4 regions of the Streptomyces venezuelae genome follow, and region 3 is predicted to be linked to each of the others. Evidence: riboswitches for the same ligand, from Rfam matches in the RefSeq annotation. Region 3 holds a riboswitch; each other region holds the start of a gene.
The links. Region 3 has a riboswitch for cobalamin ahead of DEJ47_RS10120 (ABC transporter substrate-binding protein). Riboswitches for the same ligand answer to the same signal wherever they lie in the genome.

Region 1 (5,102 bases), 3.3 Mb from region 3:
GTTCGGCACCTGGGTCACCTGGTTCCTGCTCGGCGGCGATCTGTACACCGCCTACACGTTCGTGGCCGTCCCCGCGGCGATCTACGCGGCGGGCGCGGCCGGCTTCTTCGCCGTGCCGTACACGATCCTCGTCTACCCGCTGATCTTCACCTTCCTGCCGCGCCTGTGGTCCGTCTCGCACAAGCACGGCTACGTGACCACCTCGGACTTCGTGCGCGGCCGCTTCGGCTCCAAGGGGCTCTCGCTGGCGGTCGCCGTCACCGGCATCCTCGCCACGATGCCGTACATCGCGCTCCAACTCGTCGGCATCCAGGCGGTCCTCGACGTCATGGGGATCGGCGGCGGGCCCGACACCAACTGGTTCATCAAGGACCTGCCGCTCCTGATCGCGTTCGCGGTGCTCGCCGCGTACACCTACTCGTCGGGCCTGCGCGCGCCCGCGCTGATCGCGTTCGTGAAGGACGGTCTGATCTACCTCGTCATCGCCGTCGCGATCATCTACATCCCGATCAAGCTCGGCGGCTTCGACGAGATCTTCCACGCGGCGAACGAGAAGTTCGCCGCGGCGAACGACGCGGCGGGCAAGCCCGTCGCCGGTCTCGCGCCCGGCGAGGCCGGACAGTGGACCTACGCGACGCTCGCGCTGGGCTCCGCGCTCGCGCTCTTCATGTATCCGCACTCGATCACGGCGACGCTCTCCTCCAAGAGCCGTGACGTGATCCGCCGCAACACCACGATCCTGCCGCTCTACTCGCTGATGCTGGGGCTGCTCGCGCTGCTCGGCTTCATGGCGATCGCGGCCGGCGTCAAGGTCGAGAACGGCCAGCTCGCCATCCCGCAGCTGTTCGAGAACATGTTCCCCGACTGGTTCACCGGCGTCGCCTTCGCCGCCATCGGCATCGGCGCGCTCGTGCCCGCGGCGATCATGTCGATCGCGGCCGCGAACCTCTTCACCAGGAACATCTACAAGGACTTCATCAAGCCGGACGCGACGCCCGCGCAGGAGACCAAGGTCTCCAAGCTGGTCTCGCTCCTGGTGAAGGTCGGCGCGCTCGCCTTCGTCCTCACCATGGACAAGACGGTCGCGATCAACTTCCAGTTGCTCGGCGGCATCTGGATCCTGCAGACGATGCCCGCGCTCGTCGGCGGCCTCTTCACACGGTGGTTCCACCGCTGGGCGCTGCTCGCCGGCTGGGCGGTCGGCATGGTCTACGGAACGGTCGCCGCGTACGGCGTCGCGTCGCCGACGCAGAAGCACTTCGGCGGCTCGTCCGACGAGATCCCCGGCATCGGCGAGATCGGCTACATCGGCCTCACCGCGTTCGTCCTGAACGTCGTCGTGACCGTGGTCATGACCTTCGTCCTGAAGGCCCTGAACGCCCCCGAGGGCATCGACGAGACGTCACCCGGGGACTACACGGCGGACGTCGGCGACCCCGGCGTCATCGAGGAACTGCCCCCGGCCACGGCGGGAGCGCCGGGCGGGCACTGACCCTTCCCGCGTACGACGCCACGTACGACATGCGGGCCGCCGGAGCACTCCGGCGGCCCGTTCTCGTACTCCCGGACCTCGTACTCCCCGGCACAAGAGACACAAGATATGGGGCTGCCACCCGGGGCCAGCACAAGATGTATGCTCGTGCTCGCTGTCGCCGCAGGGGAATCCGGTGCAAGTCCGGAACTGTCCCGCAACGGTAGACGTGTACGCATTTGTCGTACGCGGAGTCCGAAGACCTGCCGGCAGTGCACCCGTGCCGTCCGGCCCGGGTGCCGACCGTCCGGGCCTCGTGGAATGGGCCGGTGGACGCGGTACGCCGCCCTGGCCCTGCCCGGGTGCGCCCGTGTGTGCCATCCCCTCCCCTGGCCCAGAGCCGAGCGAGGGAGAGCTCCACGTGACCATCGCGCCTGCCGAACCTGCGTCAGCGCCGGTATCGCAGCCCACCGACAGCACCGCGGGTACCGACGCGCCGGGGACCGCGCTGCTGCGCACCCTGACCGACCTCACCGCCGACCTCCCCGACGCCGACCCCGGCAGGGTCGCCGCCGCCGCGCTGCGCGGCCGCTCGGCGCGGGCCGACGAGGCGGAGCTGCGGACCCTCGCCACCGAGGCGGCCGCGGGGCTCATCTCCGAGGACCCCGCGTACTCGAAGCTCGCCGCCAGGCTGCTCACGCTCTCCATCGCCGCCGAGGCCGCCTCCCAGGGCGTGCGCTCCTTCACCGAGTCGATCGCCGTCGGGCACCGCGAGGGCCTGATCGCCGACCGCACCGCCGACTTCGTGGCCGCCCACGCGGCCCGCCTCGACGCGCTCGTGGACGCCGCACTCGCCGACGGCGCCGACTTCCGCTTCGGCTACTTCGGCCTGCGCACCCTGCACAGCCGCTACCTGCTGCGCCACCCGATCACCCGGCAGGTCATCGAGACCCCGCAGCACTTCATGCTGCGCGTGGCGAGCGGCCTCGCGGAAGACGAGAGCGTTCGCGCCGTCGACGAGGTCGCCGCGCTGTACGGCCTGATGAGCCGCCTCGACTACCTGCCGTCCTCGCCCACGCTCTTCAACTCCGGCACCCGCCACCCGCAGATGTCGTCCTGCTACCTCCTGGACTCCCCGCAGGACGAGCTCGACTCCATCTACGACCGCTACCACCAGGTCGCGCGGCTCTCCAAGCACGCGGGTGGCATCGGGCTCTCGTACTCCCGCATCCGCTCCCGCGGTTCGCTGATCCGCGGGACGAACGGGCACTCCAACGGCATCGTGCCGTTCCTGAAGACGCTGGACGCCTCGGTCGCCGCCGTGAACCAGGGCGGGCGGCGCAAGGGCGCGGCCGCGGTCTACCTGGAGACCTGGCACTCCGACATCGAGGAGTTCCTGGAGCTGCGCGACAACACCGGTGAGGACGCGCGCCGCACCCACAACCTGAACCTGGCGCACTGGATCCCCGACGAGTTCATGCGCCGGGTCGCCGCCGACCAGGAGTGGTCGCTGTTCTCGCCCTCCGACGTGCCCGAGCTCGTCGACCTGTGGGGCGAGGAGTTCGACGCCGCCTACCGCAGGGCGGAGGCCGCCGGACTCGCGCGGAAGACCATGTCGGCCCGGGACCTGTACGGCCGCATGATGCGCACCCTCGCGCAGACCGGCAACGGCTGGATGACCTTCAAGGACGCCGCCAACCGCACCGCCAACCAGACGGCGGAGCCCGGCCACACCGTCCACTCCTCCAACCTCTGCACGGAGATCCTGGAGGTGACGGACGACGGGGAGACCGCCGTCTGCAACCTCGGCTCGGTGAACCTCGGCGCGTTCGTCGAGAACGGCGGCATCGACTGGGAACGGCTCGACGAGACCGTCCGCACCGCCGTCACCTTCCTCGACCGCGTCGTCGACATCAACTTCTACCCGACCGAGCAGGCCGGACGCTCCAACGCCAAGTGGCGCCCGGTGGGTCTCGGCGCGATGGGCCTCCAGGACGTCTTCTTCCAGCTGAAGCTGGCCTTCGACTCCCCCGAGGCGCGCGCCCTGTCCACCCGCATCGCCGAGCGCATCATGCTCGCGTCGTACGAGGCCTCCGCGGACCTCGCCGAGCGCCACGGGCCGCTCCCGGCCTGGGAGAAGACCCGCACCGCGCGCGGCGTCCTGCACCCCGACCACTACGGCGTCGAGCTGACGTGGCCCGAGCGCTGGGCGGCGCTGCGGGAGCGCATCGCCGCGACCGGCATGCGCAACTCGCTGCTGCTCGCCATCGCGCCGACCGCGACCATCGCGTCCATCGCCGGTGTGTACGAGTGCATCGAGCCGCAGGTCTCCAACCTGTTCAAGCGCGAGACGCTGTCCGGTGAGTTCCTCCAGGTCAACGCCTATCTGGTGGAGGAGCTGAAGCGGCACGGCCTGTGGGACGCGAAGACCCGTGAGGCGCTGCGCGAGTCCAACGGCTCGGTGCAGGACTTCGACTGGGTGCCCGCCGAGGTCCGCGCGCTGTACCGCACGGCGTGGGAGATCCCGCAGCGCGGCCTGATCGACATGGCCGCCGACCGCACCCCGTTCCTCGACCAGGCGCAGTCGCTGAACCTCTTCCTGGAGACGCCGACCATCGGCAAGCTCTCCTCGATGTACGCGTACGCCTGGCAGCGCGGCCTGAAGACCACGTACTACCTGCGCTCGCGCCCCGCGACGCGCATCGCCCGCGCCGCGGGCGGCGCGAACGCCGCGGCCACCGCCCCCGTCCCCGCCCAGGCCACGGCCGAAGACGCCGTCGCCTGCTCCCTGGAAAACCCCGAGTCCTGCGAGGCCTGCCAGTAATGAGCACGACGACCAACAGCGAGAAGAACCTCCTCGACCCGGGCTTCGAGCTGACCCTGCGCCCCATGCGCTACCCCGACTTCTACGAGCGCTACCGGGACGCGATCAAGAACACCTGGACCGTCGAGGAGGTCGACCTCCACTCGGACGTCGCCGACCTCGCCAAGCTCAGCCCCGGTGAGCAGCACATGATCGGCCGTCTCGTCGCGTTCTTCGCGACCGGCGACTCGATCGTCTCGAACAACCTGGTGCTGACGCTGTACAAGCACATCAACTCCCCCGAGGCCCGGCTCTACCTGAGCCGTCAGCTGTTCGAGGAGGCCGTGCACGTCCAGTTCTATCTGACGCTGCTCGACACCTACCTGCCCGACCCGGAGGACCGCGCGGCGGCCTTCGACGCGGTCGAGGAGATCCCCTCGATCCGTGAGAAGGCCGAGTTCTGCTTCAAGTGGATGGACTCGGTCGAGACGCTGGACCGTCTTGAGACGCAGGCCGACCGGCGCCGCTTCCTGCTCAACCTCATCTGCTTCGCCGCGTGCATCGAGGGCCTCTTCTTCTACGGCGCCTTCGCGTACGTGTACTGGTTCCGCAGCCGCGGTCTGCTGCACGGCCTGGCCACCGGCACCAACTGGGTGTTCCGCGACGAGACGATGCACATGAGCTTCGCCTTCGACGTGGTCGACACCGTCCGCAAGGAGGAGCCCGAGCTCTTCGACGACGCGCTGCAGCAGCAGGTCACGGACATGCTGAAGGAGGCGGTCGAGGCCGAGCTGCAGTTCGCCCGCGACCTGTGCGGCGACGGCCTGC
Region 2 (5,102 bases), 430 kb from region 3:
CGAGTGCGGTGCGCGGGTCGCCGATGTGGACCTGGGGCGTGAGCCGGACGCGGGCGCCGGGCTCCAGGGTGCCGTGGGTGACGGCTTCGAGGCGGCGCACGACGGTGTCGGCCTCGTGCGGGGCGGAGTCCAGGACGGGTCCGACGATGGCGTGGGTGCCGTTGCCGCTGAGGCCGTACGTGCCGGGGCGCAGGCTCGCCAGGGCGCGGGTGAGGCTGACCTGGCCCGCGGCCGTGGCGTGCACGGTGAGGCGCGGCTCGGTGGGCAGGGGCCGGCCGGCGGGCGCCCTGAGGGCGGCGTCGCTGGCGAAACGGCCCGCCGCGATGGCGGCCGCGGCCGTCCCCAGGGCGGCTGTTACTGCGGTGACGGCCGCTGCCGTCGCTTTGGCTGGGCGCACCGTCCCAGTGTTATGGGCGGAGGGCTTCGGGGCCAGTGGGCGGCGTCCCTGGGGTGACCGGATCGCCGCGGTGCTGTCCGTACCCCTTCAGCCGCTCTTCCGCTTCGCTCAGCTGGGAGGGGGACAGGAGGGCCGGGGCGTGGCCGGGGACCGCGGCGGCGGTGAGCCAGAGGCGGGACATCCATTCCAGCTGGGCCGTCCGGTCGTACGCCTGGGAGAGGGTGTCTCCGTACGTGACCGTTCCGTGGTTCTGGAGGAGGCAGCCCGTGCGGTCGCGCAGGGCTCCGAGCATGTTCCGGGCCAGCTCCTCCGTTCCGTACAGCGCGTAGGGCGCGACGCGGGGCGGGCCGCCGAGGATGCCGGCCATGTAGTGGACCGCGGGGAGCTCGGGGACCAGCATCGAGACGGCGGTGGCGTGCACGGCGTGGGTGTGGACGACGGCGCCCGCGGAGGTGTTGCGGTAGATCGCGAGGTGCATGGGCAGCTCGCTGGTGGGTGAGAGGTCGCCGAGGAGCTGTCGTCCTTCGAGGTCGACGCCGACCGCGTCCCGCGGTCGCAGACGGTCGTAGGGCACTCCGCTCGGGGTGACGAGGACGGTGCCGCCGACCCGTACCGAGACGTTGCCCGATGTGCCGACGACCAGGCCGTCCGTGACCGTCCTGCGAGCCGTGTCGACCAGCTCGTCCCAGGCCTGCGCGACGGCGTCCCCGTCTCCGTGCTGCTGCTCAGTCATGCGGCGATCCTGCCAGCCGCCCGTCGGACACCGGGGGGCGCGGGACGCGGGGTGATCAGTATCTCTTCGGCGGGCTTGTCGGACTGTTCGAAGCGGTGCGTCGCGGGGGCGGCCACCGGATGGCGGAGGCCGACACTCCGGCCGGTTTGCGGGCCCCCGGCCCCCGCTCCTTACGATCGCTGTCGAACGCCGGGAAGGGACGAGGTGGCGGGACTCCGCTTCGAGTCACCGCACCGCCCGGCCCAGTTCACTTTCCGTTCACCCGGAATGCCTACGTTCAACTCGCCACTGACGTCCAACAGAAGCCTGGGTAAATGGAACACATCACGCTTCTCCTCGGGATCGTGATCGTCACCGCTCTCGTGTTCGATTTCACGAACGGTTTCCACGACACTGCCAACGCGATGGCGACGACCATCTCGACCGGCGCTCTGAAGCCCAAGACGGCGGTGGCCATGTCCGCCGTGCTCAACCTCGTCGGTGCCTTCCTCTCGGTGGAAGTCGCCAAGACGATCTCCGGCGGCATCGTCAACGAGGACGGCCTCAAGACAGAGGTCATCTTCGCCGCGCTCGTCGGCGCGATTCTCTGGAACCTCCTGACCTGGCTGGTCGGCCTGCCCTCCAGTTCCTCCCACGCGCTCTTCGGCGGCCTCATCGGCGCCGCGGTCATGTCGATGGGCTGGTCGTCGATCAACGGCGGCACCGTCGTCACCAAGATCCTGATCCCGGCCCTCGCCGCGCCGCTCGTGGCGGGTGTCGCCGCGATGCTGGCCACGCGCCTGACGTACCGGATCGGCCGCAACACCGACACCAAGGCCACCGCCAAGGGCTACCGCGTGGGCCAGATCGCCTCCGCGGGCCTCGTCTCGCTGGCGCACGGCACCAACGACGCGCAGAAGACCATGGGCATCATCACGCTCGCCCTGGTCACCGGCGGTGTCCTCAACCCCGGCGCGAACCCCCCGATGTGGGTCATCGTCTCCGCCGGTGTCGCCATCGCGCTCGGCACCTACCTCGGCGGCTGGCGCATCATCCGCACCATGGGCAAGGGCCTGACCGACCTCCAGCCGCAGCAGGGCTTCGCCGCCCAGACCAGCGCCGCGACGGTCATCCTCGCCTCCTCGCACCTGGGCTTCTCGCTCTCCACCACCCAGTCCTGCTCCGGCGCCGTGATGGGCGCGGGCCTCGGCCGCAAGGGCGGCGTCGTCCGCTGGTCGACCGCGACCCGCATGTTCGTCGCGTGGGGTCTGACCCTGCCGGCCGCCGGTCTGGTCGGCGCGGGCGCCGAGTTCCTCACCAAGCAGGGCCCCTGGGGCATCGCGGCCACGGCCGCGCTCCTCGTCGGCGGCTCCGCCGTCATCTGGGTGCTCTCGCGGCGCAACGCCATCGACCACACCAACGTCACCGACGACGAGGTCCGCACGGACGGGGGCGTACCGGCCGAGCCCATCGGCGTCGTGACCACCGCGATCGCCGCCGTCACGCCGCCCCCCGCGGGCACCCTGGCCGCCTCGCCCGTCCCGGACACGTCCGTCAAGGCCGGCGTCTCGGCCCCGACCACGACCACGACCGGCGCCATGGCGGACCCCGCCCGGCCCGCGACGGTGTAAGGACAGACCAGCATGAACATCGACTGGGCAGCTCTCGGCTCCGTCTTCGGCGTCAGCCTCGCGGTGACGGTCGCCCTCGTGGGCCTCTTCACCCTCGGCATCGTCGGCCTCTCCCAGCAGGAGAAGGCGACCGCCGCCTCCGGCGGTTCGGCGGCCGTGGCGCGCACCGGCGCGTACGCGTGCTTCGCGCTGTGCGCGGCGGCCGTGGCGTACGGGATCTATCTGATCGTCGCCTGACGGCAAGGTTTCCCGGAGGGGTGCGGAGCGTACGAAACGCTCCGCACCCCTCCTGTGTGTGGGCCCCAACACACTCTCCCGTCGCAGGTCAACAGCGAGTTGACGGGCATTCGCGGGGCGTGGTGGACTGCCCGGGCCAACTACGGCGGCAGAAGAGGAAGCCGGTGCGAATCCGGCGCGGTCCCGCCACTGTCACCGGGGAGCCACTCCCCGGAAGCCAGGAACTCTCGCCGCCGATTCACGTCGAACCAGGGCGCGGACACCCTGAGTGAGGACACACAACGCCATGAGTGCCGATCGCGATTTCGCGTACGGCGCCGCCGCCGGATTCCTCGGTGACCTGTTGCTCGGCGATCCCCGCCGAGGCCATCCGGTCGCCGCGTTCGGCCGGGCGGCGGGCGCCGTCGAACAGGTGCTGTGGCGGGACCACCGCGGGTGGGGCGCCCTGCACACCGCGGTGTGCGCCGGGGGCGCCGCGGGCGCCGCCGCACTGGCCTCCGCTCTCGTACGCCGCTCCGCCGCGGGCCGTGCCGGAACCGTGGCGCTCACCGCCGCCGCGACGTGGGCCGTGCTCGGCGGCACCTCGCTGGGCCGCGAGGCGCGGGCCGTCGGCGGGGCCCTGGAAGCCGGTGACATCGAGGTCGCCCGGGAGCGGCTGCCCCATCTGTGCGGGCGGGACCCGCAGGCCCTGGACGCCGACGGGATCGCGCGGGCCGTCGTGGAGTCCGTCGCCGAGAACACCTCCGACGCCGTGGTGGGAGCCCTGGTGTGGGGCGCGCTCGGCGGCGTGCCGGGGCTCGTCGCCTTCCGTGCCGTGAACACCCTCGACGCGATGGTCGGCCACAAGTCGGCGCGCTACCGGCGCTACGGATGGGCCTCCGCCCGGCTCGACGACGTCTTCGGCTGGCCCGGGGCGCGGCTCACCGCCGCGCTGGCCGTGGTCGCGGGCGACGCGCCCGCGGAGGCGGTGCGCGCCTGGCGCTCCGACGCCGCGCACCACCCGAGCCCCAACGCCGGTCCCGTCGAGGCCGCTTTCGCGGGGGCTTTGGGCGTACGCCTCGGGGGGACCCTCTCGTACGCGGGACGGGTCGAGCACCGGCCCGTGCTCAACGCGGACGGGCGCGACGTACAGGTGAGGGACATCGAGCGGGCGGTGAAGCTGTCCCGGCGGGTGAGCGGGCTGGCGCTCGGCGTCGCGGTCGTCGCGGGCGTCGCCCGACTGAGGTCAAGGAGAGCTTCGTGAGCGGTGGACTGCTCGTCGCCGGAACCACATCGGACGCCGGGAAGAGCGTCGTCACCGCCGGCATCTGCCGGTGGCTGGCGCGCAAGGGGGTGTCCGTCGCGCCGTTCAAGGCGCAGAACATGTCCCTCAACTCGTTCGTGACGCGCGAGGGAGCCGAGATCGGGCGGGCGCAGGCCATGCAGGCGCAGGCCGCCCGCGTCGAGCCGAGCGCGCTGATGAACCCCGTGCTGCTCAAACCGGGCGGCGACCGCTCTAGCCAGGTCGTCCTCATGGGCAAGCCCGTGGGCGAGATGAGTGCGCGCGGGTTCTTCGGGGGGTCTGAGGGGTCGTCCCCCGGGGACAGGCTGCACGGGGGACGCCAGGCGGCGCTGCTCGACACCGTCGTGGGTTGCCTGGAGGAGCTCCGGAGCACGTATGACGCCGTCATCTGCGAGGGCGCGGGCAGCCCCGCCGAGATCAATCTGCGGCGCACGGACATCGTGAACATGGGCATTGCGCGGGCCGCGCGCTTCCCCGTGCTCGTGGTCGGGGACATCGACCGGGGCGGGGTCTTCGCCTCGTTCTTCGGGACGACGGCGCTGCTGAGCGCGGCCGACCAGGAGCTGGTCGCCGGGTATCTCGTCAACAAGTTCCGCGGCGACGTCTCCCTCCTCGAACCCGGGCTCGACATGCTGCTCGGTCTCACCGGACGGCGCACGTACGGCGTGCTGCCGTTCCAGCACGGGCTCGGCATCGACGAGGAGGACGGCCTGCGGGTGTCCCTGCGGGGCGCCGTGCGCGAGTCCGTGGTGGCGCCGCCGGTCGGCGAGGACGTGCTGCGCGTCGCCGTGTGCGCGGTGCCGCTGATGTCCAACTTCACCGACGTGGACGCGCTCGCCGCCG
Region 3 (5,102 bases):
ACTGAGTGCATGGACTCCCGCGAGTTCGTCCGGACCGCACCCGGACTCGACGGCATGGTGGTCTCCGCGGTCGGCTACCGCACCGAGGGGCAGCGCCCAGGCCTGCACCGGGGCCTCCCCTCCCCGTACCTGACGCTGATCTTCTCCCTGGACGGCACCATCGCCACCGGCAGCACCCCGGACCAGGCGACCGGCGCGGACGCGACCCGCACCGACATCGTCGTGGGCGGCCTGCACCAGAGCCCCGCGTACGTCGTACAGCCCGAGCACGAGGCCGGCATCCAGCTCGCCGTGCACCCCCTCGCGTCCCGCGCGCTCCTCGGCCTGCCCGCCGCCGGACTCGCCGGGCAGCTCGTCGTCGGCGGCACGGACGTCCTCGGCGCCACGGCCGCCGAGGTCCGCGAGCGGCTGTGCGACCTCGACCGCTGGGAGGACCGCTTCGCGCTCCTCTCGGCGTACCTGCGCCGCCGCGCGGCCGGGGCGGAGGACACCGCGGGAACCGTCCGTCCCGAGGTCGCCGAGGCCTGGGCGTGGCTGGCCAGGCACCGGGGCGCGGGCACGCTCGGCGGCCTCTCCCGGCACGTCGCGCTCAGTGAGCGCAGGCTGACCGCGCTGTTCCGCGCCGAGACGGGCCTGACCCCCAAACAGGCGGCCCGCCTCATGCGCTTCCAGCACGCCAAGACCGCCGTGGCCCGCGCGGTCGCCGCGGGCGCGCCGCCCGACCTCGCCCGCGTCGCGGCCGACACCGGGTACTACGACCACTCCCACCTCGTACGCGACTTCCAGCAGTACACAGGGATGGCGCCGACCGGCTGGCTGGCCGAGGAGTGCCGGAATATCCAAGCCGGGGCGCACGGCCGGGGCGAAGAGTAGAGGCATGGACACCAACCGGAACACTTCGATGGAACAGCAGCTCAGCACGCCCGCCCCGGCCATCTGGCCGGCCCTCCAGGCGCAGGACGCCCCCGCCCTGATCGACTTCCTCGTCGGCACCGTCGGCTTCCTGCGGACCGCCGTCTACGAGGACGAGGGCCGCGTCGCCCACGCCCAGCTCGACTGGCCCGAGGGCGGCGGCGTCATGCTCGGCTCGTACGACCCGGCCAACGCGGCGACCTGCGGCAAGCCCGGCACGGCGGGCGCCTACGTCGTCACGGACCACGTCGACGACCTGTACCGGCGGCTCGTCGAGGCCGGGGTGAAGGTCACCGGCGAGATCGAGGACAAACCCTACGGAAGCCGTGAGTTCGGCATCGAGGACCCGGAGGGCAACCGCTGGTCCTTCGGCACGTACCGGGGCGAGCCGAGGCCCGGACCGACCATCGAGCAGCCGTGATAACTTGCGCAAGCCAGTCAAACCCACACCTGGGCCAGGGAATCCGGTGCGAATCCGGAACTGACGCGCAGCGGTGAGGGGGACGGGCGGGACCACGGCCACTGGGCGTCTCACGGCGCCCGGGAAGGCGTCCCGCCCGGCCGATCCCGAGTCCGAAGACCTGCTGGCGCCCTCCGGCCGCTCACCCGGCGGCGGGGGTCCGACGCAGGCCAGGCTCCGCGTATGAGCCGCGACACCAAGGGATCACGTGTCCTCGACAGCCCGTATATCCGCCCTTCTCTGTGCCTGCCTGTTCACGCTCACCGCGTGCGGCGGAGGCGGCACGTCGGACAAGGCGGACAAGAAGGCCGCCGGCTACCCGGTCACGGTCACCTCCTGCGGCAAGGAGGCGAAAGTCCTGGCGCCGCCGAAGCGGGCCGTCTCCCTCGACCAGGGCTCCACGGAGATCCTCCTCTCCCTCGGCCTCGCCGACCGCATGGTGGGCACCGGCACCTGGACCGACCCGGTCCTGAAGAACCTGGAGAAGGACAACGCGAAGGTCGAGCGGCTCGCCGACCGCTACCCGTCCCTGGAGAGGGTCCTCGCCAAGGAGCCGGACTTCGTCAGCGCGTCCTTCCTCTTCACGGTCGGCAAGGGCGGCGTCGCCGACCGCGCGAAGTTCGACGAGCTCGACGTCCCCGTCTACGTCTCGCCCAGCGACTGCGCGGGCAAGGACAACGACGGCGGCGGTGACGGCAAGCGCGTCAAGACCCTCACCATGGACACCGTCTACGGCGAGGTGCGCGACCTGGCGAAGGTCTTCCACGTCGAGAAGCGCGGCGAGAAGCTGGTCGCCGACCTCAAGGCGCGGGTCACGAAGGCCACGAAGGGCATCGACGCCTCCGACGCCACACTCCTGTACTGGTTCGCCAACTCCGACGCCCCGTACATGGCGGGCTGCTGCGGCGCCCCCGGCATCATCACCCGCGAACTCGGCGCGAAGAACGTCTTCGACGACACCCGCGAGGAATGGCCCCAGATCAACTGGGAGACCGTCGCCGACCGCGACCCCGACATCCTCGTCATCGGCGACCTCACCCGCAAGTCGCAGTCCGCGGAGAGCGCCGCCGCGAAGATCAAGTTCCTGGAGACCAACCCGGCGACCAAGAACCTGAGCGCGGTGAAGAAGAAGCGGTACGTCCTGCTCAGCGGCCAGGCCATGAACCCCACGATCCGTACGGTCGACGGCATCGAGCAAGTGGCGGCGGGACTGCGGAAGTTCGGACTGGTCAAGTGACGGAGATCGCGCCGGACGCCGGCGCGGGAGGCGGTGCGGTCGGCACCGCCTCCGCCCGAGCCCGGCAGGCGCTGCTGTGGATCGCCGGAGTCGCCGCACTCGTCCTCTCCGTCTCCGCGGCCGTCACCATCGGCCCCGCGGACATCTCCGTGCCCGACGTGTGGTCGACCGTCGCCGCCCACCTCGGCTGGGGCGAGAGCCCGCTCACCCCCATCAGGGACGGCATCGTCTGGAACCTGCGGATGCCGCGCACCGTGCTCGCCGCCGTCTGCGGCGCGGGCCTCGCGGTCTGCGGGGCGGTCATGCAGTCCCTGCTCCGCAACCCGCTCGCCGACCCCTTCGTGCTCGGAGTGTCGTCCGGGGCGTCCACGGGAGCGGTCGCGGTCGTCGTCCTGGGGGTCGGCGGGGGAGTGGTGTCCGTCTCCGCGGGCGCCTTCGCGGGCGCGCTCTGCTCCTTCGCCCTCGTCCTGCTCCTGAGTCACACCCTCGGCGACACCACGGACCGGGTCGTGCTGTCGGGCGTCGCGGCCATGCAGCTGTTCTCCGCGCTCACGTCGTTCGTCGTCCTCACGGCGGGTGACGCCGAGACGACGCGCGGCGTGCTGTTCTGGCTCCTCGGCTCGCTCAGCGGGGTCGGCTGGACGGACGTGTGGCTGTGCGGGGCGGTGCTCGTGGCCGCGCTGGTCATCTGCCTCGGCCACGCCCGTACGCTCGACGCCTTCGCGTTCGGCCCGGAGGCCGCGGCGGCGCTGGGCGTCCGGGTGGCCCGCACCCGGCTCGTCCTGCTCTGCACGACGGCGCTGCTCACGGCGGCGCTGGTCAGCTCGGCGGGCGCGATCGGCTTCGTCGGCCTCGTCCTGCCGCACGCGGCCCGCGCGGTCGTCGGCTCCGGCCACGCCAGGCTCCTCCCGGTCACGGCGCTCGCCGGTGCGGTCTTCCTGGTCTGGGTGGACACGCTGGCCCGCACGGCCCTGGACCCGCAGGAGGTCCCGGTCGGCGTGGTGACGTCACTCATCGGCGTACCGGCGTTCGTGGCGGTGCTGTACAGGACACGGAGGACGACATGACGTCTCCGAGCATCGCCGAGGGCCTGCGGGCGGACCGCGTCAGCCGGGAGGCGGGCGGCAGACTGATCGTCGACGGCGTGAGCCTGGCCCCGCCCACTGGCGCCACAGTCGGACTCCTCGGCCCCAACGGCTCCGGCAAGTCCACGCTCCTGCGCCTGCTCGCGGGCGTCCTGGCCCCGGCGTCCGGCGTGGTCACCCTGGACGGCCGCACCCTGCCGGACACGGGCCGCCGCGCGGTGGCCCGCCGGATCGCCGTGGTCGAACAGCACGCGGCGACGCAGGTCGAACTGACCGTACGGGACGTCGTACGCCTCGGCCGCATCCCGCACCGCCGCGCCTGGTCGACCCCCACGCCCCACGACGAACGGGCCGTACGCGAGGCCCTCGCACGCACCGGGCTCACCGATCGCGCCGCCCAGGCCTGGCACACGCTGTCCGGCGGCGAACGCCAGCGCGTCCAGATAGCCCGCGCCCTGGCCCAGGAGCCCCGCGAACTCCTCCTCGACGAGCCCACCAACCACCTGGACATCCAGCACCAGCTGGACCTGCTGTCCCTCGTCGCCGAACTCCCCGTCACCAGCGTGATCGCCCTGCACGACCTGAACCTGGCGTCGATGTTCTGCGACCACCTGCTGATCCTCAAGGAGGGCACGGCGTACGCGTCGGGCACACCGGCGGAGGTCATCACGGAGAAGCTGATCGCGGAGGTGTACGGGGTGCGGGCGGTGGTGACGCCGGAGGCCGGGCGCCCGTCGGTGCGGTTCGTACGCCCGTAAGGGCTTCCACCACGCCGGCCCGACGACGGAGACTGACGGCGTACGAGGCACCGACGGAAGAGGACCCGTTCGATGATCGTGATCGCGCACCTGAGCGACACCCACACAGACACCGGAGCGGCGGCCCGCGAACTCCTCACCGCCCGGCACCCGCTGCTGACCTGCCCCGGCAACCACGACGCGCGCCCCGCGTACCGAGAACACTTCCTGGGCGAGCCGCCGAGCAAGACCCCGATCAACACGGCCCACGCCACGGACACCTTCACGCCGGCCCTGTGCGACACGTCGGTGCCCGGCGAGGACCACGGCCTGCCGGAGGACGAAACCTTCGACTGGCTGTCCACGCTCCTCGCCGAACCCCACCCGCCCGCCCCGTCCTGATCGGCTGCCACCCGAACGTCACGGCGTTCCTCGCGGGCCACGCGCGCACGCCCGCGGCGGTGGGTGGGGTGGGACCGGGGTTCCCAGGGGAGGCGGAGGGTGGAGACCACCACGTCCACCGAGACCTGTTCCCGGCGGTGGCGTTCCACGTCCTGGACGACACGGGCCGCCTGACGACGTACTACCGCACCGTTCTCCAGGGCGGCGGCCACGTATCAGTGGAACTCCGCGGCCCACACCTCGCCTTCGACGTCCGGCGGCCCCAACAA
Region 4 (5,102 bases), 910 kb from region 3:
CGACGATGTTCCGCTCGCGCAGGAAGCCGAGGACGCCCGAGTCGAAGCGGAAGTTCTCCACGGCGTCCAGGACCCGGCCGGTACCGGCCACCACTCCGTAGCGCCGTCCCTCGGGGAGTCTGCGGGTGAAGACCTCGAAGACGGAGCGCCGGTCGCCGGTGCCGGCCCGCAGCGCGGCCTGCAGCATCGTCAGCTCGTACTGGTCCGTGAAGAGCGCTGTCGACGGAACATCCACCGGCAGGCCAAGGTCCGCTGTGTTCATACGACGGATGCTACCTCCAATCTCGTCACTCTGACGATTTCTGCGGACGCGCGGGAGGCCATTTGTGCGAGGGCCCGCGCGGAGTGGCAGCATGGGGCGTGTGAGTACGGCTCCCGCAGAGATCACCCGCCCGGAATCGGACGAAGAGACCTTCGTCGTCCCCGAGCCGGACGTCCCCTGGATCACCCTCGTCCACAACGACCCGGTCAACTTGATGAGTTACGTGACGTATGTGTTCCAGTCCTACTTCGGGTACTCGAAGGAGAAAGCCACGAAGCTGATGATGGACGTCCACGAGAAGGGCCGCGCGGTCGTCTCCACCGGCAGTCGCGAGGAGATGGAGCGCGACGTCCAGGCCATGCACGGATACGGGCTGTGGGCCACCCTTCAGCAGGACCGCAAGTAGCGGGCCGGAAGCAGCGGACCGGAAGTAGCGACGCATCTGATGCCAGGACAATTCGAAGCGATCCCCGGCGGCGGCGCCGCCGTCGCGCTCGACGAGGTCGAGATCTCGATCATCCGCTCCCTCGCCGTGCAGCTTCTCGAGCTGATCGGGCCGGGGCCCGGCGGCGAGGTCTCCGACGACCCGCTGGCGGAGCTCTTCGCCGAGGGGCCGAGCGAGCCGCCGGCCGATCCGGTGATGCGGCGTCTGCTGCCCGACGCGTACGGCGGTCCGGGCAGCGAGGACAGTGCGGGAGACGCGGACGAACTGCGGGCGTATTCGGCGGAATTCCGACGCTTCACGGAGAACGACCTGCGGGCCAAGAAGCGGGACGACGCCCTGGTCGTCATCCGCTCGCTGGACTCGATGACCGCGTCGGGTGAGGGCGGAGCTGTCCTGAAACTGTCGGTCGAGGAGTCCCAGCGGTGGCTCGGCGCCCTCAACGACCTCCGGCTCGCCATCGGCACGCGCCTCGAAGTGAGCGACGAGGACGACGCCGATCTGCTCTACCGGCTGCCGGACTCGGACCCGCGCAAGCCGATGGTGATGGCCTACCTCTGGCTCGGTGGACTGCAGGAGACGCTGGTCGGGACGTTGCTGGACTGATTCCGGGCAGAAGTTCATGCAGAATGCAGCGAAATTTGTTGTAGTGGACAGGTTTCGGGGGTTCGAGGTGCTGTTCGCTCAGCGGAGCCTCAAATCCGGATAACGATCCCGTCACGTCATTGCCCGCTTTTGCTCTGTCAAGGGCGCTTTGTCCGCTTCTTCCTGTGGGGTGCGCCACAGGTGGCTCATTCCCTCACTGTTGCCACCGTGATAAATCTTCACGACCGCTCGGCGACGCCACCCATGTCGCCGAGGGCGCTTCAGCCGGCGGACCGCCGGTAGCACTCCATTCGTATCCGGGGGGATCAGGACCTGATCCGCAGCCACAACGCAGATGTGCGGGCGCGGATCGGCATGGAGAAAGGCGTCACCATGACCTCAGTGCAGGTCGAAGAGCACCACGACGAGCACGGCGGCAACGGTGTCGCGCAGGACGGCTCGTCCGGCGAGGGCTACCAGCGCGGGCTCGGAGCCCGGCAGATTCAGATGATCGCGATCGGCGGTGCCATCGGCACCGGCCTGTTCCTCGGAGCGGGCAAGGCCATCCACAAGGCCGGACCGAGCCTCATCCTGGCGTACGCCATCGCGGGACTCGTCATCTTCTTCATCATGCGGGCGCTCGGCGAGCTCCTCATGTACCGGCCCGTGTCCGGCTCCTTCTCGGAGTACGCACGCGAGTTCATGGGCCCGTTCTTCGGATTCGTGACCGGCTGGACGTACTGGCTCTTCTGGGTCGTCACCGGCATCACCGAAGTCACCGCGGCCGCCCAGTACATGCAGTACTGGACCCACGACTCGTTCCCGCAATGGGCCTACGCGCTCGTCTTCACCGTCATCCTGTACGGCGCGAACCTCATCTCCGTGAAGCTCTTCGGTGAGCTGGAGTTCTGGTTCTCGATGGTCAAGGTCACCGCCATCATCGGCATGATCCTGATCTGCATCGGCATCCTCACCATCGGCTTCTCCGACGCCGGCGACACCGCCACCGTCGCCCACCTGTGGAACCAGGGCGGCTTCTTCCCCAACGGCATCGGCTCCACGCTGATGACCCTGCAGATCGTGATGTTCGCCTTCCTCGCCGTCGAGCTGGTCGGCGTCACCGCGGGCGAGTCCAAGGACCCGAAGACCGTCCTGCCCAAGGCCATCAACACCGTGCCGTGGCGCATCGCCGTCTTCTATGTCGGCGCGCTCATCATGATCCTGTCGGTCGTGCCGTGGACGCACTTCCAGCCCGGCGTCTCGCCGTTCGTCGCGGCCTTCGAGAAGATGGGCCTCGGCATCGGCGCCGCGATCGTCAACTTCGTGGTCCTCACCGCCGCCCTCTCCTCCTGCAACTCCGGCATGTACTCCACCGGCCGCATGCTGCGCGACCTCGCGCTCAACGGCCAGGGCCCGAAGTTCTTCACCAAGCTCACGAAGAACGGCCTGCCGCTGATCGGCACCACCGCGTCCGCCGCGTTCATGCTGGTCGGCGTCTGGATCAACTACCAGTGGCCGGGCGAGGCGTTCAACTACGTCGTCTCCTTCGCCACCATCTCCGGCATGTGGGCCTGGATCATGATCCTGGCCTGCCAGATCCGCTACCGCCGCAAGGCCGACCGCGGCGAGCTGCCGCAGTCCACCTTCCGCGCCCCGGGCGCCCCGTACACCAGCTGGTTCGCCCTGCTCTTCATCGGCATGGTCATCGTCATGATGGGCGTCGACAAGGACGCGCGGATCTCCCTGTACGCCGCTCCGGTCTGGGCCGCCATCCTCGGCGTCTCCTACCTGGTCCTCAAGAGCCGCAACCCGCAGGCCGCGGCCTTCAACAAGCGGAAGATCGGCCTCCCCGAGCAGCCCGCCGACGACCGCCTCTCCAAGGACTGACGGCTCCCCAAGGCCCCTGTCCAGCATTCGGGCCCGCGCGTACCACACTCCGGTACGCGCGGGCCCTTCTGCTTATCCTGGCTGCCATGCTGACCATCACCCAGGCCCTCCACGACCAGATCGTCGCGCACGCGCGCCAGGACCACCCCGACGAGGCGTGCGGCGTCGTCGCGGGCCCGGAGGGCACCGGGCGCCCCGAGCGGTTCATCCCGATGCTGAACGCCGCCCGGTCGCCCACGTTCTACGAGTTCGACTCGGGTGACCTGCTCAAGCTCTACCGCGAGATGGACGACCGCGACGAGGAGCCGGTGATCGTCTACCACTCGCACACCGCCACCGAGGCGTACCCCTCGCGCACCGACATCACCTACGCCAACGAGCCCGGCGCGCACTACGTCCTGGTCTCCACCGCGGACACCGACGGCGCGGGCCCCTTCCAGTTCCGGTCGTACCGGATCGTGGACGGCGAGGTCACCGAAGAAGAGGTAAAGGTCGTCGAGGCATACTGAGCTTTACTCATGAGGGCGGCAGGACCCAGGAAGCCGGTGCGAACCCGGCACGGTCCCGCCACTGTGACCCCACCCCGGGCACCGGGGCCGGGGGAGTCAGGAACTGACCTGCCGCCCTTCTCCACGCAACGCAGGGGACGCGGAAATCCCCTGGAGGAGGCAGTCCAGTCATGTCCCGCCGTCACACCGGCATACGCGCGCTCGCCGCCGCGGCCCTGCTCGTCCCGCTCGCCGCGTGCTCCTCGTCCTCCACGTCGGACGGAGAAGGTGACGGCACGACCGCCGCCAAGGCCGCCGGATTCCCGTACACCGTCACCAACTGCGGTGTGAAGACGACGTACGACGCACCCCCGAAACGCGCCGTCACCATGAACCAGCACACCACCGAAGTGATGCTGGAACTCGGCCTCAAGGACCACCTCGCCGGCACGGCCTACCTCGACGACAAGGTCCTGCCCAAGTATGAGAAGGCGTACGACTCCGTGCCCGTCGTCGCCAAGGAGTACCCCTCCTACGAGAAGCTCCTCGCCGCCAACCCCGACTTCGTGTACGGCGGCTACGCGAGCGCCTTCCTCGCGGGCGACGGCCGCAGCCGCTCGGCGCTCGCCAAGTCCGGCATCAAGAGCCGCCTCAACGTGGAGGGCTGCGCGAAGAAGCCCGTCTCCATGGACGACGTCTACCGCGAGGTCCGCGAGGTCGGCTCCACCTTCGGGGTGCGGGACCGCGCGGACACGTGGGTGCGCGGCGCCCAGCGCGAACTCGCCGCCACCGCCGAGAAGTCCAAGGGCAAGAAGGCCCTCTCCGTCTTCGTCTACGACAGCGGCGACAAGACCGCGTTCACGGCGGGCGGCCGCGGCATCGGCAACGACATCATCAAGCGGGCGGGCGGCCGCAACGTCTTCGCCCACGTGGACAAGTCCTTCAGCGACGCGTCCTGGGAGTCCGTCGTGAAGAACAAGCCCGAGGCCATCCTGATCCTCGATTACGGCGCCACGACCGTCGCCCAGAAGAAGAAGCGCCTCCTCGACGACCCCGTCCTCCAGGACGTCCCCGCCATCAAGAACAAGCGGTTCGCGGTGCTTCCCCTGTCGGACATGGTCACGGGGGTACGAGCACCCGAGGCGGTGAGGAAGCTGGCGGCGCAGCTGTGAGCGCGCTGCGAGTACGGGAGATCCCGCGATTGAGGACGAGCCCGAAGGGCGATCGGCGGGGCGCGGCCGGGCGGCGCCTCGCCGTCCTGACGGTGCTCACCGTCGCCCTCGGCGCCGCGACACTCGCGGGGCTGGCCTTCGGATCCGTTCGTGTCCCGACGGCCCAGGTCGTCGAGATCCTGACGGGGAGGGCGGACCCTTCCCCGTTCCGCACCATCGTCCTCGACGTCCGCCTCCCGCGGGTCATCCTCGGAGCCACCGTCGGA

Region 1: it holds a riboswitch for cobalamin, as region 3 does, so the genes downstream of both, DEJ47_RS25740 (ribonucleoside-diphosphate reductase subunit alpha) here and DEJ47_RS10120 (ABC transporter substrate-binding protein) in region 3, are expected to answer to the same signal.
Region 2: it holds a riboswitch for cobalamin, as region 3 does, so the genes downstream of both, DEJ47_RS08115 (cobalamin biosynthesis protein) here and DEJ47_RS10120 (ABC transporter substrate-binding protein) in region 3, are expected to answer to the same signal.
Region 4: it holds a riboswitch for cobalamin, as region 3 does, so the genes downstream of both, DEJ47_RS14360 (ABC transporter substrate-binding protein) here and DEJ47_RS10120 (ABC transporter substrate-binding protein) in region 3, are expected to answer to the same signal.

What each region holds. Positions count from the first base shown of each region.
Region 1 covers NZ_CP029193.1:5,509,843-5,514,944, reverse strand. The annotation lists gene mctP (monocarboxylate uptake permease MctP) at 1-1,492, shown strand, start outside; cobalamin riboswitch at 1,621-1,757, shown strand; gene DEJ47_RS25740 (ribonucleoside-diphosphate reductase subunit alpha) at 1,893-4,295, shown strand; gene DEJ47_RS25735 (ribonucleotide-diphosphate reductase subunit beta) at 4,295-5,102, shown strand, end outside.
Region 2 covers NZ_CP029193.1:1,747,640-1,752,741, forward strand. The annotation lists gene DEJ47_RS08095 (alpha/beta hydrolase family protein) at 1-397, opposite strand, end outside; gene DEJ47_RS08100 (class II aldolase/adducin family protein) at 408-1,130, opposite strand; gene DEJ47_RS08105 (inorganic phosphate transporter) at 1,445-2,740, shown strand; gene DEJ47_RS08110 (hypothetical protein) at 2,753-2,977, shown strand; cobalamin riboswitch at 3,084-3,227, shown strand; gene DEJ47_RS08115 (cobalamin biosynthesis protein) at 3,264-4,220, shown strand; gene DEJ47_RS08120 (cobyric acid synthase) at 4,217-5,102, shown strand, end outside.
Region 3 covers NZ_CP029193.1:2,174,545-2,179,646, reverse strand. The annotation lists gene DEJ47_RS10130 (helix-turn-helix domain-containing protein) at 10-873, shown strand; gene DEJ47_RS10125 (VOC family protein) at 878-1,333, shown strand; cobalamin riboswitch at 1,331-1,516, shown strand; gene DEJ47_RS10120 (ABC transporter substrate-binding protein) at 1,581-2,609, shown strand; gene DEJ47_RS10115 (FecCD family ABC transporter permease) at 2,615-3,676, shown strand; gene DEJ47_RS10110 (ABC transporter ATP-binding protein) at 3,673-4,452, shown strand; gene DEJ47_RS36380 (hypothetical protein) at 4,525-4,833, shown strand; gene DEJ47_RS36375 (hypothetical protein) at 4,902-5,102, shown strand, end outside.
Region 4 covers NZ_CP029193.1:3,081,905-3,087,006, reverse strand. The annotation lists gene DEJ47_RS14385 (nicotinate phosphoribosyltransferase) at 1-262, opposite strand, end outside; gene clpS (ATP-dependent Clp protease adapter ClpS) at 354-668, shown strand; gene DEJ47_RS14375 (DUF2017 domain-containing protein) at 708-1,310, shown strand; gene DEJ47_RS14370 (amino acid permease) at 1,683-3,176, shown strand; gene DEJ47_RS14365 (Mov34/MPN/PAD-1 family protein) at 3,263-3,685, shown strand; cobalamin riboswitch at 3,649-3,812, shown strand; gene DEJ47_RS14360 (ABC transporter substrate-binding protein) at 3,856-4,836, shown strand; gene DEJ47_RS14355 (FecCD family ABC transporter permease) at 4,866-5,102, shown strand, end outside.